DNA from 4 places in the Paenibacillus sp. RRE4 genome. Region 4 is predicted to be linked to each of the others. Evidence: riboswitches for the same ligand, from Rfam matches in the RefSeq annotation. Region 4 holds a riboswitch; each other region holds the start of a gene.
What was found. Region 4 has a riboswitch for cyclic di-AMP ahead of Q9R46_RS28150 (C40 family peptidase). Riboswitches for the same ligand answer to the same signal wherever they lie in the genome.
Positions count from the first base shown of each region.

Region 1: another riboswitch for cyclic di-AMP. It lies ahead of Q9R46_RS05670 (C40 family peptidase); the one in region 4 lies ahead of Q9R46_RS28150 (C40 family peptidase).
Region 2: another riboswitch for cyclic di-AMP. It lies ahead of Q9R46_RS11520 (3D domain-containing protein); the one in region 4 lies ahead of Q9R46_RS28150 (C40 family peptidase).
Region 3: another riboswitch for cyclic di-AMP. It lies ahead of Q9R46_RS02325 (hypothetical protein); the one in region 4 lies ahead of Q9R46_RS28150 (C40 family peptidase).

Region 1 is NZ_JAUZUT010000001.1:1,220,342-1,223,429, forward strand. Features, by position in the region: gene Q9R46_RS05660 (hypothetical protein) at 42-260, shown strand; gene Q9R46_RS05665 (carboxymuconolactone decarboxylase family protein) at 443-772, shown strand; gene Q9R46_RS05670 (C40 family peptidase) at 908-1,372, opposite strand; cyclic di-AMP (ydaO/yuaA leader) riboswitch at 1,378-1,509, opposite strand; gene Q9R46_RS05675 (RNA polymerase sigma factor) at 1,809-2,372, shown strand; gene Q9R46_RS05680 (hypothetical protein) at 2,569-3,088, shown strand, end outside.
Region 2 is NZ_JAUZUT010000001.1:2,557,275-2,560,362, reverse strand. Features, by position in the region: gene Q9R46_RS11530 (ABC transporter permease subunit) at 1-57, shown strand, start outside; gene Q9R46_RS11525 (amino acid ABC transporter ATP-binding protein) at 44-766, shown strand; cyclic di-AMP (ydaO/yuaA leader) riboswitch at 952-1,148, shown strand; gene Q9R46_RS11520 (3D domain-containing protein) at 1,151-1,822, shown strand; gene Q9R46_RS11515 (polysaccharide deacetylase family protein) at 1,948-2,766, opposite strand; gene lpdD (prenylated flavin chaperone LpdD) at 2,920-3,088, shown strand, end outside.
Region 3 is NZ_JAUZUT010000001.1:523,769-526,856, forward strand. Features, by position in the region: tRNA gene Q9R46_RS02315 (tRNA-Leu) at 1-35, shown strand, start outside; gene Q9R46_RS02320 (glutathione peroxidase) at 238-717, opposite strand; cyclic di-AMP (ydaO/yuaA leader) riboswitch at 1,096-1,271, shown strand; gene Q9R46_RS02325 (hypothetical protein) at 1,389-1,817, shown strand; gene Q9R46_RS02330 (HAD family hydrolase) at 1,975-2,673, shown strand; gene Q9R46_RS02335 (Nramp family divalent metal transporter) at 2,807-3,088, opposite strand, start outside.
Region 4 is NZ_JAUZUT010000019.1:29,054-32,141, reverse strand. Features, by position in the region: gene Q9R46_RS28160 (c-type cytochrome) at 1-254, opposite strand, end outside; gene Q9R46_RS28155 (GNAT family N-acetyltransferase) at 403-900, opposite strand; gene Q9R46_RS28150 (C40 family peptidase) at 1,266-1,736, opposite strand; cyclic di-AMP (ydaO/yuaA leader) riboswitch at 1,740-1,877, opposite strand; gene Q9R46_RS28145 (hypothetical protein) at 2,172-3,026, opposite strand; gene Q9R46_RS28140 (M1 family metallopeptidase) at 3,037-3,088, opposite strand, start outside.

The DNA.
Region 1 (3,088 bases), on a different contig from region 4:
GGTCTCTTTTTGTAAAGAAATTTGAATATAGGAGTCTAATTATGATCAGTGATACAGAATTGGATGCCCTGCGTTTGTCAGGGGAAAAGGTAAGAGTGGTACGCGATGAGCTTGAGTCTAACGATGTAACGGGCATCGTGGTAGCCTGGGATGATGAGCAAGTACTTATTCGCAGGCAGAATCGCCGTGTTGTGAAGCTGGATCGGTCTTACCGTTATCAGCTGTTCAGTGAGCCTCGTCAAAGTGTTTTAAGTGAATAAATGACATGAGTGCTTAGCTTAACGGATTCATGTTACCGGAAATATCACTCAAAGAGAAGGTCTGCTACACCAAATGTTTGGAATTACCATCAGGATCAGGCATATTTGCGACGCACGCGAGAGAAGATAGGTACAGTGGAACAATTCGCTGTATTTACAGCCGAAAGGGTGTGTTGCAAGTCATGACATTGATGAATGATAAAGTTCATGCTTATAAGGATCAGATTGGCGCATTAAGCGACGTTCTCCCGGATGTGGTGAAATCATATCATGAGTTTACGGGAGAGTGCTTCCAGCCGGGGGTGCTTGATGCCAAAACCAAGCAGTTAATTGCGCTAGGGATCGGTTTGTTTGCTAATAACGAAGTGTGCACGTTCTATCATGTGGAGGAAGCCCGGTCCAAGGGAGCGACCGATCAGGAGATCATGGAGACGGTAGCTGTCGCTGGTGCAGTGGGCGGCGGACATGCTCTGTCACAGGGAGCCATGAGGGTGCAGAAGGCCCTCCATTAGTGGATGAAGTAAAACAAAATTAACAGGGTAATACACCTCTTTAATAGAGGCGTATTACCCTGTTTTTTATAGATCATCTTTACATTCTTTACTGTAAGGAGTAGCCAGGGGCTATTTCCCGTTCTTTAAATTCAATTAAAGCTTACCCAACATTTTGTTATACATAAATTGACCTGTTACCCGTCTTGCGGTTACATAACGATCACTGAAATACGGATTGGACAACTTGGTGATGCTGACACCTTTGCTGCTGGAGGCATGTGCGAATTGACCTCCACCGATGTATACTCCTGTATGTGAGATGCCTCTACCTGTTGTGTTGAAGAAGACCAGATCTCCTGTACGAATGCTTGCTTTGGAGACAGGTGTTCCGGCTTTCGCTTGTTGTTGCGACGTGCGAGGGAGCTCAATGCTATATTTGTTGAAAATATATCTCATAAACCCGGAACAATCGAAGCCAGCCATGGTTGTGCCGCCCCATTTGTACGGGATACCTGTCATATTGTTAACCATCGTATTAATTGTGCTTGCCTCTGTGCTTGTTGCCCCGGATGTAAATAGTACAGCAGCCCCAAAAATGGAAATAATCAGTTTTTTCAAAATCAATGTTCTCCCTTCGATGCCTACGGAGTTAGCTAAGGGTTCGGTAGAAGGTTCCCTATATTTCCTATGTATAAGAATAATTCACCCAAAATGGTTCCCCCGTTTTCAATCCTGAAACTCGGCAAATGAATAATTAAGTTTTTGTAACTATTTGAAACTATATTGCATAAATGCGTAATTGTCAAACCTGTTTAAAGGTGTTCATTTAGCCTCAATGTTAGCGGAATTATCGGTTTTATAGAGAACTAAGTCGAATTTAACGGGAATAGTGTTTACAAAAAAGTAACTATTTTTTCGACGATTTCTTTGAAAAAAAGGAGGAGATGGATTATAATCCGAATTTATATTACAATAAAAGTAATTTATTCTATTATTATGATTTTCATAACTGGATTTGCAACAAATAAAAGTCAGATGAGAAGGAGGAATATCCATGTCTGCCTCACTTGCAAATGTAAAACCTAATGTTGAAAGCGTTAGCAATATTATTGAGAAATTGTATAGGAGAAACTATCTTAGTATGAAGCAAAAAGCATATTACATCACTCGCGATGCATTTACTGCAGAGGACTTAGTTCAAGAATCTTTCGTCAGACTTTTTGATAAACAGCAAACCTTGCTTATGCTTGCCGAGGATCAACAATATTGTTATATGATGCGAACCGTCCACAATGCAACTCTCAATTATGTAGAAAAACAAAAAAAGAAAAGGCTATGGATACATATTTTTAACAACGAGAACGACATGGATAACATATCAGATGCTTCATCAATTCCTGAACAATGCTATGAACGAAAAGAACAGTCTAAATGGATGGAACAATTGCTAAAGTCGTTGCCCGGACGTGATCAACAACTTCTGCGTAATAAATATTTACTTGGTTTGACTGATAAGGAAAGCGCACATCTTTTAAGTTTACCCGAAGCAAACGTCAGATCCTACTTGACAAGGGCTAGACGAAGAGTTAGGGAGACAATCAACAACCAAAGAACCTAAAAGATAATTGTGAATACTTTGTGAAAAACGTTGCATTTGCGTGGGATGAATTGTCTATATAGTTGTAGTCTGTATTTTGAAGAAGAGTTTTAATGCGCTTTATTTGGAGGGATGCAAATAAGTGTACTGTGTAAAAACGTTAAAGTATGAACGAAGAATCTTGGAAAAAGAAAAAATGTAGAAGGGAGCAATAACCATGTTACGAAAAATGTTGGCTGCATTTTTAGTTTTATCTGTAGTACTCGTTCCACAATTAGCCGCTACGTCCAGCGCAGATGTCACAACAACATCAGAAACGGAAGAAACATTCACTTTCACCAACGTATATGAATATGACAGTAGTTCTTATAAAAAGAAAGCACATTATGATACTCTTAGAGTAACGCTGAAAGATGAACTTATGGACTTTGATTTGGATGGTACAAGCTTGACAAACACTGTATATACCGTGAACAAAAATGAATCAACCGGAACAACACTTATTTCAGCATCAGGAGATATCGATTCAAATCGTCATGCTTCGATTCGGCTCGTTTTTGATGAAAAAGAGAATGCAAATGGAAACATTATTTTGACAACTTCCAAGAAAATTAACATTGGTGGAGAGACCAAGATTATAGAAACCGACAAACTTATTCGATTTGCACCAGTCAATGAACCTGTTAATCTGGAAAGTCTGGTAAATGGGATCAGAAGTGATGACCAGTATTCCGATA
Region 2 (3,088 bases), on a different contig from region 4:
CTGTCCAAGCTGCTCGGACGATTGGAAAGGAAGTTGGGTGCAAGTGATAGACGTTAGACAATTACACAAATCATATGGTAAAAATGATGTTCTGAAGGGCATTGACGTAACGATTGGCAAAGGTGAGGTCGTTGTAGTTATTGGTCCTTCGGGTTCGGGAAAAAGTACATTTCTGCGCTGTCTGAATCTGCTGGAACAACCTTCATCGGGACAGATCGATTTCGAAGGTGTTTCAATTACCGATCCCAAGCATAACATTAATGCTACACGTGAAAAGATGGGCATGGTGTTCCAGCATTTTAATCTGTTTCCTCATAAAACGGTGCAGCAAAACATCACGATTGCTCCAATCAAAGTGAAGAAACAATCCACGGATGAGGCTAACAAAATTGCCGAGGATCTTCTGAAGACAGTCGGTTTGGCGGACAAAAAAGATGTATATCCGAACCAGCTGTCCGGTGGTCAAAAGCAACGGATTGCGATTGCAAGAGCGCTCGCGATGCAGCCGCATGTAATGTTGTTTGACGAGCCAACATCGGCCCTTGATCCGGAGATGGTCGGAGAGGTATTGGAAATCATGAAACGTCTTGCTGAAGGCGGAATGACGATGGTCATTGTAACACATGAGATGGGTTTTGCGCGTGAGGTGGGAGACCGCATTCTGTTTATGGACGGCGGTGTCATCGTTGAGGAAGGTACCCCGGATGAAGTGTTCGGGGCGCCAAAACATCCGCGTACTCGAGACTTTCTTGCAAAAGTACTTTAATTCATGCCATGCTGTATTTAGAATCAAATGAATAACGGCGTTATCGGATCGAAAGGTCCGGTAACGTTTTTTTGTTGTTTGCGGAAAAGGTAGAACCTAAAAAGTAACTTTTCTGTTACCTGTAAAATGAATTAAAACGCCAAATGGAAACATTTACTACAGCTTAAGGTTACAAAATTGTGATATATTCAAGACTGCCGAAACTTCCGAAGCGGAAGTGCGGGGGACGTAACAATGCAGACATAGTTAATGATTTGAGAAATATGCTGCTTGGGGTGAATTAGGAATACATAATGCTTCAGCATGTCACGTACAGCCTATAGGGTGGGTTCCTCCATCCGAATCCGACAACTAACTTCGCAGGCATCATGAGGGAGGAAGACCATGTATAACAAGAAACGTTTAGCCAAAACAGCCATTGCACTACTGACATCCATTCTATTCATTCAAGCCGTTCCGGCTCACGCGGATTCCGTTCATGTGGCCAAAGAAGGGGACACCTTTTTCACCTTATCCAAGCAATACGGCGTTGATATGAACACATTAATTAAAACGAATAAAGGCATCTCACCATATAACATCTATGGTGGTTTGAAAATTACAATCCCGGGTAACGAAAACAAAGTAGAAGCGGCACCGGTTCAAGCGAAGTCGCAGGAAAAAACGGTTACTGCCGCAAGCCTAGACGTGAATACAGATAATAAAGTGGTGCAGGCTTGGGGGAAAACATTCGACTACAGCAAAACGCTGAGTGTTAAAGCAACAGCGTATTCCGCAGATGCTTCCGAAAATGGTGGATGGGGCGCCGTTGATTATTTTGGAAATCCGCTCGAACTCGGCACGATCGCGGTGGATCCCAAGGTTATCCCTTTTGGAACAAAGGTATTGGTGACAGGGCATACACACCCTGGATTGCCGAAACAGGCTTTCGTAGCAACGGCTTTGGATGCAGGTAGCGCGATTAAAGGAAATCGCATTGACATCTTTATCCCTGGGAGCAAACAGTTCGTTAGCTCATTTGGTTTTCAGGATATTGAGTTGTACATTTTAAAATAAAGCTTAAACCCTCCCATCTATGAATGTGGGATCATAAGTTGAATGGAGTATTAATAAACAGGGTGTTCTTGCATCATCAGGATGGGCTAATTCATGATGACGTAGAGGAACACCCTGTTTTTCATTTATTGTTTCTCTTTTGGCAGTTTAAGCATCTCGTCCAAGGTAACTAATTCATACCCTCGGTTTCGCAATTCTTCAATAACCTCAGGCAAAGCCTCTACCGTACCTTTCAGGTTTGAACCTGTGCCGCCGCCAGCGTGCTGTAATACGATGGAACCGGGTTTCACCGCGGAGAGAATATTTTCTTTTACTTTTTCCTTGGATAGTCCTTTCCAATCGAGGGAATCCACGTTCCAGTTCACGATGCTGTAATGCTGTTTTGCAGCCCATCGCAACTGCTCCTCGTTAATGTCCCCGTACGGAGGGCGAATCATTTTGGGCGTATAACCTGTCAGGCGGTGAATAATATCGCCGGTATGTAAAATTTGTTTGCGAAAGGCGTTCATCGATAACTTACTGAATTCAGGATGATTGTAGCTGTGATTACCGACAATATGGCCTTCTTTCACCATCCGTTTTACCAAATCCGGGTGTTTCTCCGCACGATTGCCGACAACAAAAAACGTTGCACGAACCTTGTATTTTTTTAATACATCAAGTACCCGCGGCGTAAATCTTGGATCAGGTACATCATCAAAAGTCAGCGCAACTTGTTTGGTGGAAGGGCCATTGGTTTTGAACGTATCCGCGTATTTCTGACGAAGTTGACCTAGAGTCAACCGTTCTTCTTTAACATCTGAGCCAGACGCCGGTGTATCACTGAGGGTTGAAGAAGGTTCCTCAGATGAAGCAGCAGACACAGGCGCAGGGGCTAAAGGAGCTGTATAAACCCCAGAACATATAATAGTAACGAGTGCGAGCATGACGAGGCGCATTCGCATGTTAACGGCCTCCTTTTCCAAAATTGCGTTCTCTATGGTATGCCCGTTGTCTGTTTCTTTTATGCATGTGTGAGAAGTTTCATTGCATCATCAGGTCATGAAAGCCATAATTCCACCATATATAACATAAAGAGAAGGATAGGTGGAGAGACGATGAGTACATATGATTTGAAATCCATTCGTTTAGAGGTTTTTGAGGCAGGACAGGACAAGGTATTTCTGATTACGGGTGGTAAAGCTCATATTGGGGCTGTAGCTACATTCTATGTTGACCATGATCGGGTTAGTGGAACGACGGTGCATATTCCAGGACATAAGGAAC
Region 3 (3,088 bases), on a different contig from region 4:
GTATGCCCGTGGAGGTTCGAGTCCTCTCGACCGCATTATATGAAGATTTACGAGAGAAGCTTTCCGTGATGGAGAGCTTTTTTTGTTTTCATATAGCAACAAGGGCGAATTATTCAGGATGAGGACATGTGTTAAAAGAGAGGACGCAAAAAAGCCGCCCAAAAGCTTGAGCAGTGTCTGGCTCTTTGCTTTATAGGTGGCTTGTTTTTGTTTATATGTTTGTTCGAAAATCTATATTTATTTGTTAATCAGCTTCTGAATATCCTCTTCGATTTTGTCCGGTGTAGTCTGCGGAGCATATCGTTTCACAACTTTACCATCCTGATCGACAAGGAATTTGGTAAAGTTCCATTTGATGGCTTTGGAGCCGAGCAAGCCTGGTGCTTCTTTGGAAATGTGTTGGAAGAGCGGATGAGCGCTTGAACCATTGACGTCAATTTTTTCAAACATCGGGAAGCTTACGCCATAATTCATCTGACAAAATTCAGCAATATCGTCGGAAGATCCTTTTTCCTGCGCGAATTGGTTGCTTGGGAATCCAAGCACTTCAAACGGAGCATCCTGGAATTTATCCTGAAGCTCTTGCAAGCCCTTGAATTGAGGGGTGAGACCGCACTGGCTTGCGGTATTCACAATTAACAACACTTTGCCGCGATATTGGGACATCTCAATCTCTTGTCCGCGAAGGGTGTTTACTTTGTAATCATAGACTGACATGGGAAACGCCTCCATCCTGTTATTCTTAATATGCTTATTATATTTTAAACAATTAAATAATGCAAAACTTATTTGGGATTATCGTTGTTATAACCATTCGCTTTCTGGACTCAAAAATGGACGAAAAAACCATGAATCAATTTTTGTACGGTTGAGAATTAGATAGCTTGGAAGAGGAGGATAGCGTATAAGCTCATTGTAAGCGTTATTATCATAGGTTATTGCCGGAAATCTGGCGATTCGGTGATCTGTATGCACTTTACATGATCATGGTACGGGTGTATGATTCATAGCGTAATTTGAATTTTAATTAAATTGTACCTGAAAAACGAAACAAACGATAATATCGATCGGTCTTATACTCAAGATTTACGAACGATGTTTTAATCGCTGAGTTTCCATTCATTGTGGATGGAAAACGGGGGAACCAACAGAATGGGCTGTATGACAGCAGCGGACATTCATGGGGTGAATTTTTCGGTGAAAGCCGGAAATAGGGCGACTCTCGCGCCCGAATCCGTCAGCTAACCTCGTAAGCGTTAAAGGGAGAGGCAACAAACCGCACGCTGGTTCATGGCGCTTTCGTCATGGATTATTTAAGAAGCGTTTCGGAGGCCTTGGTCCCCACGCTTCTTTTTTGTTGTCTTTTCACGCCAAGGGAGGAACGAAGAATGGATAAAGAGATGATTTTGGTAACCGCTCCAAATGAAGCAGGACGTAAATTTGTGAAATTGCTGATGTATAAAAAAATGCCATTTGCCGTTCTGACGAACAGTGCTGATGAGGAGCGCAAACTTCGCCGTCTTGGCGTAGAACACGTCATCCGTATGAATACAGCAGCTGCTGAGAAATGGTTTTTGCCGCAAGGCAGTGTAGGCAATGTATTTATTTTTGAGAACAGTCTGAACTTGACATGCCGCTATCTTCAAATTTGTCGCTCATGGACATCGAAGTCTTTGTGTGTGATCACGGAGCAGAGCCATCCTAAAGGGATTTATCGTGGAATGGGAGCGGATAAAATTGTCTATTCATTGAATGGAGAAGTCGGGTTCCTTCTTAATAGTTGCAATAAACCTGAAGCTGAAGTAAGCAGCTTGTGATTGACATTGATCCAAGGTAAGACGCCTGTTATAATTGCAGGTATAGACTAACGGAATTTGAGGAGACTCATGCTTGTCGTGGGTCTTCTTTTTTTATGGAAACAGTACGGTAGTATAGAAGCGAGGGATAACCTGCAGCTTACGAGGAGGAATCAGCGTGCCGGATATTGCCGGATTGAAGTGGTTGTTTTTTGATGTGGGGGATACGCTGGTGGATGAATGGGAGCCAGTAGATGATATTATTGGGCAGTTCGTTCGGGAGGCGAATGATTACGGCTATCCAGTAAAGATCGAGGCGGTAAGAGAACTGTTTGCTACCTGTTACCGTAATTATGAACAGTGGCCCATGAAAGTAGCCATACGTACATATATTCATGATGAAAATCACCGCACTCTGATTCAGGAGAAGCTGAAATTTCATAAAGAACTGGAGCAACCGTTTCCTTCTGCAACCAAGGTGCTTGAACAGCTTTCGCATCACTATCGTATTGGCATCATCGCCAATCAGAGCCCTGGGACTGAAGCAAGGCTGGAGAGCTACGGACTTCGTAAATATGTCCATGTTCTGGCCTGTTCGGCAGAAGAAGGGGTGTCCAAGCCTGATCCGGAGTTGTATGCGGTTGCTCTGAAGCAGGCTGATTGCGCGCCCGAAGAAGCGGTTATGATTGGCGATCGAATCGATAATGATATTATGCCAGCACGTAGTTTAGGTTTACGCACCATTCGTATTTTGCAAGGGTACGGAAGGTTCCAGCCAGAGCTTTCGGATGCCGAGCGTGCAGACTGGACGGTGGAGTCCCTGGATGAACTGCTGCCGCTACTCATACCTGATGAGGATGCAGGTAAATCTATATGAGTCTTAGGTTAGACTATGTGGGATTAGATTGCAGGTATATGTAGATCGGAAGTATATCAATATAAAGACACAAAGAAGGCCGATTTGCGTTGGGATCAATACCAACAGCGAATCGGCCTTTTTATATAGAAGCTTAGAACAGCATGAAGGTCTGGATGATTAAATACACATTCAGGACAACGATGATAGCGGCAATAGTCCAAGAGACGATTTTGAGCCATAGTTTGTTTGCAAAAGGCCCCATGCTTTTTTTGTCACTTGTGAACATCACAAGTGGGATGACGGCGAACGGCAGTTGCAGAGACAGGATGACCTGACTTAAGATCAGTAACTCTTCTGTGCCGCGCTCACCGGCAATCGCAGTGACGATGACAGCAGGGATGATCGCAATCAGTCGGGTAACCAGTCTACGCAA
Region 4 (3,088 bases):
TAGATTTTCTCCACATCATCCTTACTACCAATGTTTGCAAGTGCCGGGCCTACGCCACCTTGAAGCTGATCGCCGTGACATGAAATACAGTTGGCTTTCACTAATGTCTCAGCCTGTCCAGCATCCATAGTCACTTCAGGCATGCTTGGTTTGGCTTCCTGCTCCACTTCCTCTTTACCTGGAAGCGTAAACATTAAAACAATAGCTAAAGCACATGCTGCAAAAAATACCCCGCTCATGATCCATTTGTGCATCCCTTATGTCCCCTCCAGAATGAAAGATCATCTAACTCAAACTATCCCTATCATTATAACGGAAGCTGTCGTTACATCATAGCATTTTGTGGTAATTTTTTGAACTAATCACAAAAGAGAGACAAATTGAAACCATTTACTTGTGAGTTTACTCTCTTGGGCCTTCATAGACCATGCAATGGAAGGGCTTTAAACCACTAGGAGTTTGGCGTTCATATGTATCCTGGATGACAAATCCGCTCTTCAGATATACCTGAATGGCACGGTTATTCCAAGTGAGCACTTCAAGATCAATCTCATAGGATGGATTGCGGCGGATGGCCTCTTGTACGATCGCAGTAACGAATGTTTTACCAAGACCTTGACCACACAGATCGGGGCGCATACCGAGACCGATTCGTGTGACATGCTGGAGCGGAAAATATTGTGCAAACCCATAAACCTGGTCATGTTGATCCAGGATAATGGCATATTGTTGTTGTCTGAGCTGTGCATCACCGAACTCGACTTCGAGTGCTTTCATCTGTTCCCAAGGTAGCCAGCTATAGATATTGTAAGGTGGGGCGTATTTCCAGCCACATATAAGTTCAGCATGTTCTTCTTGCATCGGTACAACATGAAGTATCAAAGAGGCTTCATTCTTCATATAACAGTGCATGCTCCTTTCTTCAATATCCGAATCATTGTTCACTCTACAAAAGAGCTGTGTATTAGGCAAGTCTTCATATGATCAGATAAAAATTGAAACAAAAGTCGTGATCATTCCGTTTATATTATAACAGGCTGGGTAAAAACATGATAAGGGCACGGACAAACGAAAGAAGGCGAACGTGTTGGTTCAGATACACACCATGACTGTAACATCATAAACCACACAGAGTCAGAAAGCATAAAAAAACCGCCGGATACATTCCTGCGGAGAATGCACCGGGCGGTTCTGTTTATACTTCCTTCGTATTTCGTTACAGTATAGTTACATGGTTCCAACATCATGTTGATTACAGCTTGTACCTAGTCAAGGGCCAGTGACTCATAATCGTCCGTGCTCATGATCCGTTTAGCGCCAACGTAGCGGTTAGCCCAGTAGTTCTCGCTCAAAGAGCTGATCGTTACACCTTTGGAAGAAGAAGAATGTGCAAACTTGCCACTTCCTACAAAAATGCCTACGTGTGATATGCCTTTACCTGTTGTGTTGAAGAACACCAGATCTCCAGGTCTCATTTCCATGCGGGATACGGAATCACCCATGTCGTATTGGGAGCTGGATTGACGAGCCAAATCAATACCTAATTTGTCGAATACATACCGTGTGAATCCGGAGCAGTCAAAACCGTCAAGCGTTGTTCCTCCGCTTTTGTATGTAGTTCCCATTGCTGAATCAATTACTTTATCCATCTTAGAATCTGCAAATGCGCTGCCTGCTCCAAGTGATAATGCAAATGTAAGGCTAAGTACTGCTGCGGTCAGTTTCTTCTTAAACAAGTGATATACCCCTTCCAACGCCTGCGAGGTTAGCTTAAGGATTCGGTTGAAGGTCCCCTATGATCCCTCTGTTTCAAGATCAATTCACCCATAACTGGTTCCCCCGCTTCCCAGGTGCCAGGAATTTGGCTATGCTAGTTATGCACCTGAAAAAGGAAAAAGAAAATTTAATTTTAAGGATTTAATTTAAAGTTGTTACAAATAAGGATTTAAAGATTACAAAGTTGTTACTAAAAACTCACTGCGCTTATTGTACCAGAGGCTTAGTACTTTGGCAACGTTTAGCAGTAAAATTAACAAAAAAAACCTCGACCTTTGACGGGGAAAGGTCGAGGTTTGCGTATTTATACGTAATAACGAATGAAATGTTTAACATGAGATGGTAACATTTTTTTATTTTTGAAAGCGATCTCAGATTGTGTGTAACATTTTAGTTCAACGTATATGATTTTCATGTCTGGTGGATGTGGACTGCCATAAACGGAAATGACTACATACTTTCCACATACTGAGTAGGCTTCGGGCAAGCGGATAGGTTTGTTGCAGGATTAATCCGGATAGTCCTGTCAAGAACCAGGAGGCGGAAGTGAATGCGCCGAAGACCAACAAATGGACAACTCCCAACACCAGCGCAACACCGATAACAGCGAAGATGCGGCGCACAGCAATCCACAGTCCCTTGAGCGTCCCGTGGATTCGCCCTTCTGCTTCCGGGTCAGAAATACCAAACTGCATGTAGAGCACTGCATGATGTACGATCCAGCCATAAATAATCCAGCCTGCTATATATGGAACGCCGGGAAGTAATAAATGAAGAGAATGAAAACCGTCCATTATTGTAGAATACAATTTGGGCAGAAGCCAGTACGCAGGCAAGAATATGAGAAAGGTACGCATAGTGTGTAGCAATAGCATGGATTTCCATAACGTTTTGATGCCCCGAATAAAAGGAATGCGTTCTTCTGTAGATTGATAATGTTGCAGGGAGTAGAGCAACCCAGCCTGAATAAGTGGACTGATCAGCAAGCGAAGGAATAACATGCCGCCCAGAATCCACAGATAGCGCTGGACCTCCGGACCAGACAGGCCGAGCTGGCTTTCCATTTTGAATAAAAGCGTGCTTAGCTCTCCGGCATCATCCGTTGGATAACGTAATAATAGAGGAACGACAGCCGATTGAACCAACCGGTAGATAAAATAACCCCAAGTTAATTGATAGATAAACAAGAGCGCGGCAATAAACATATGCTGACGGACGAGAAACCAGCCTTCACGAATTTTTGCTTTCACTGTCTCCACCTCACCATGACAGACCTCCGAATATGGCTTCAATTAGTTTCGTAGCACTCATG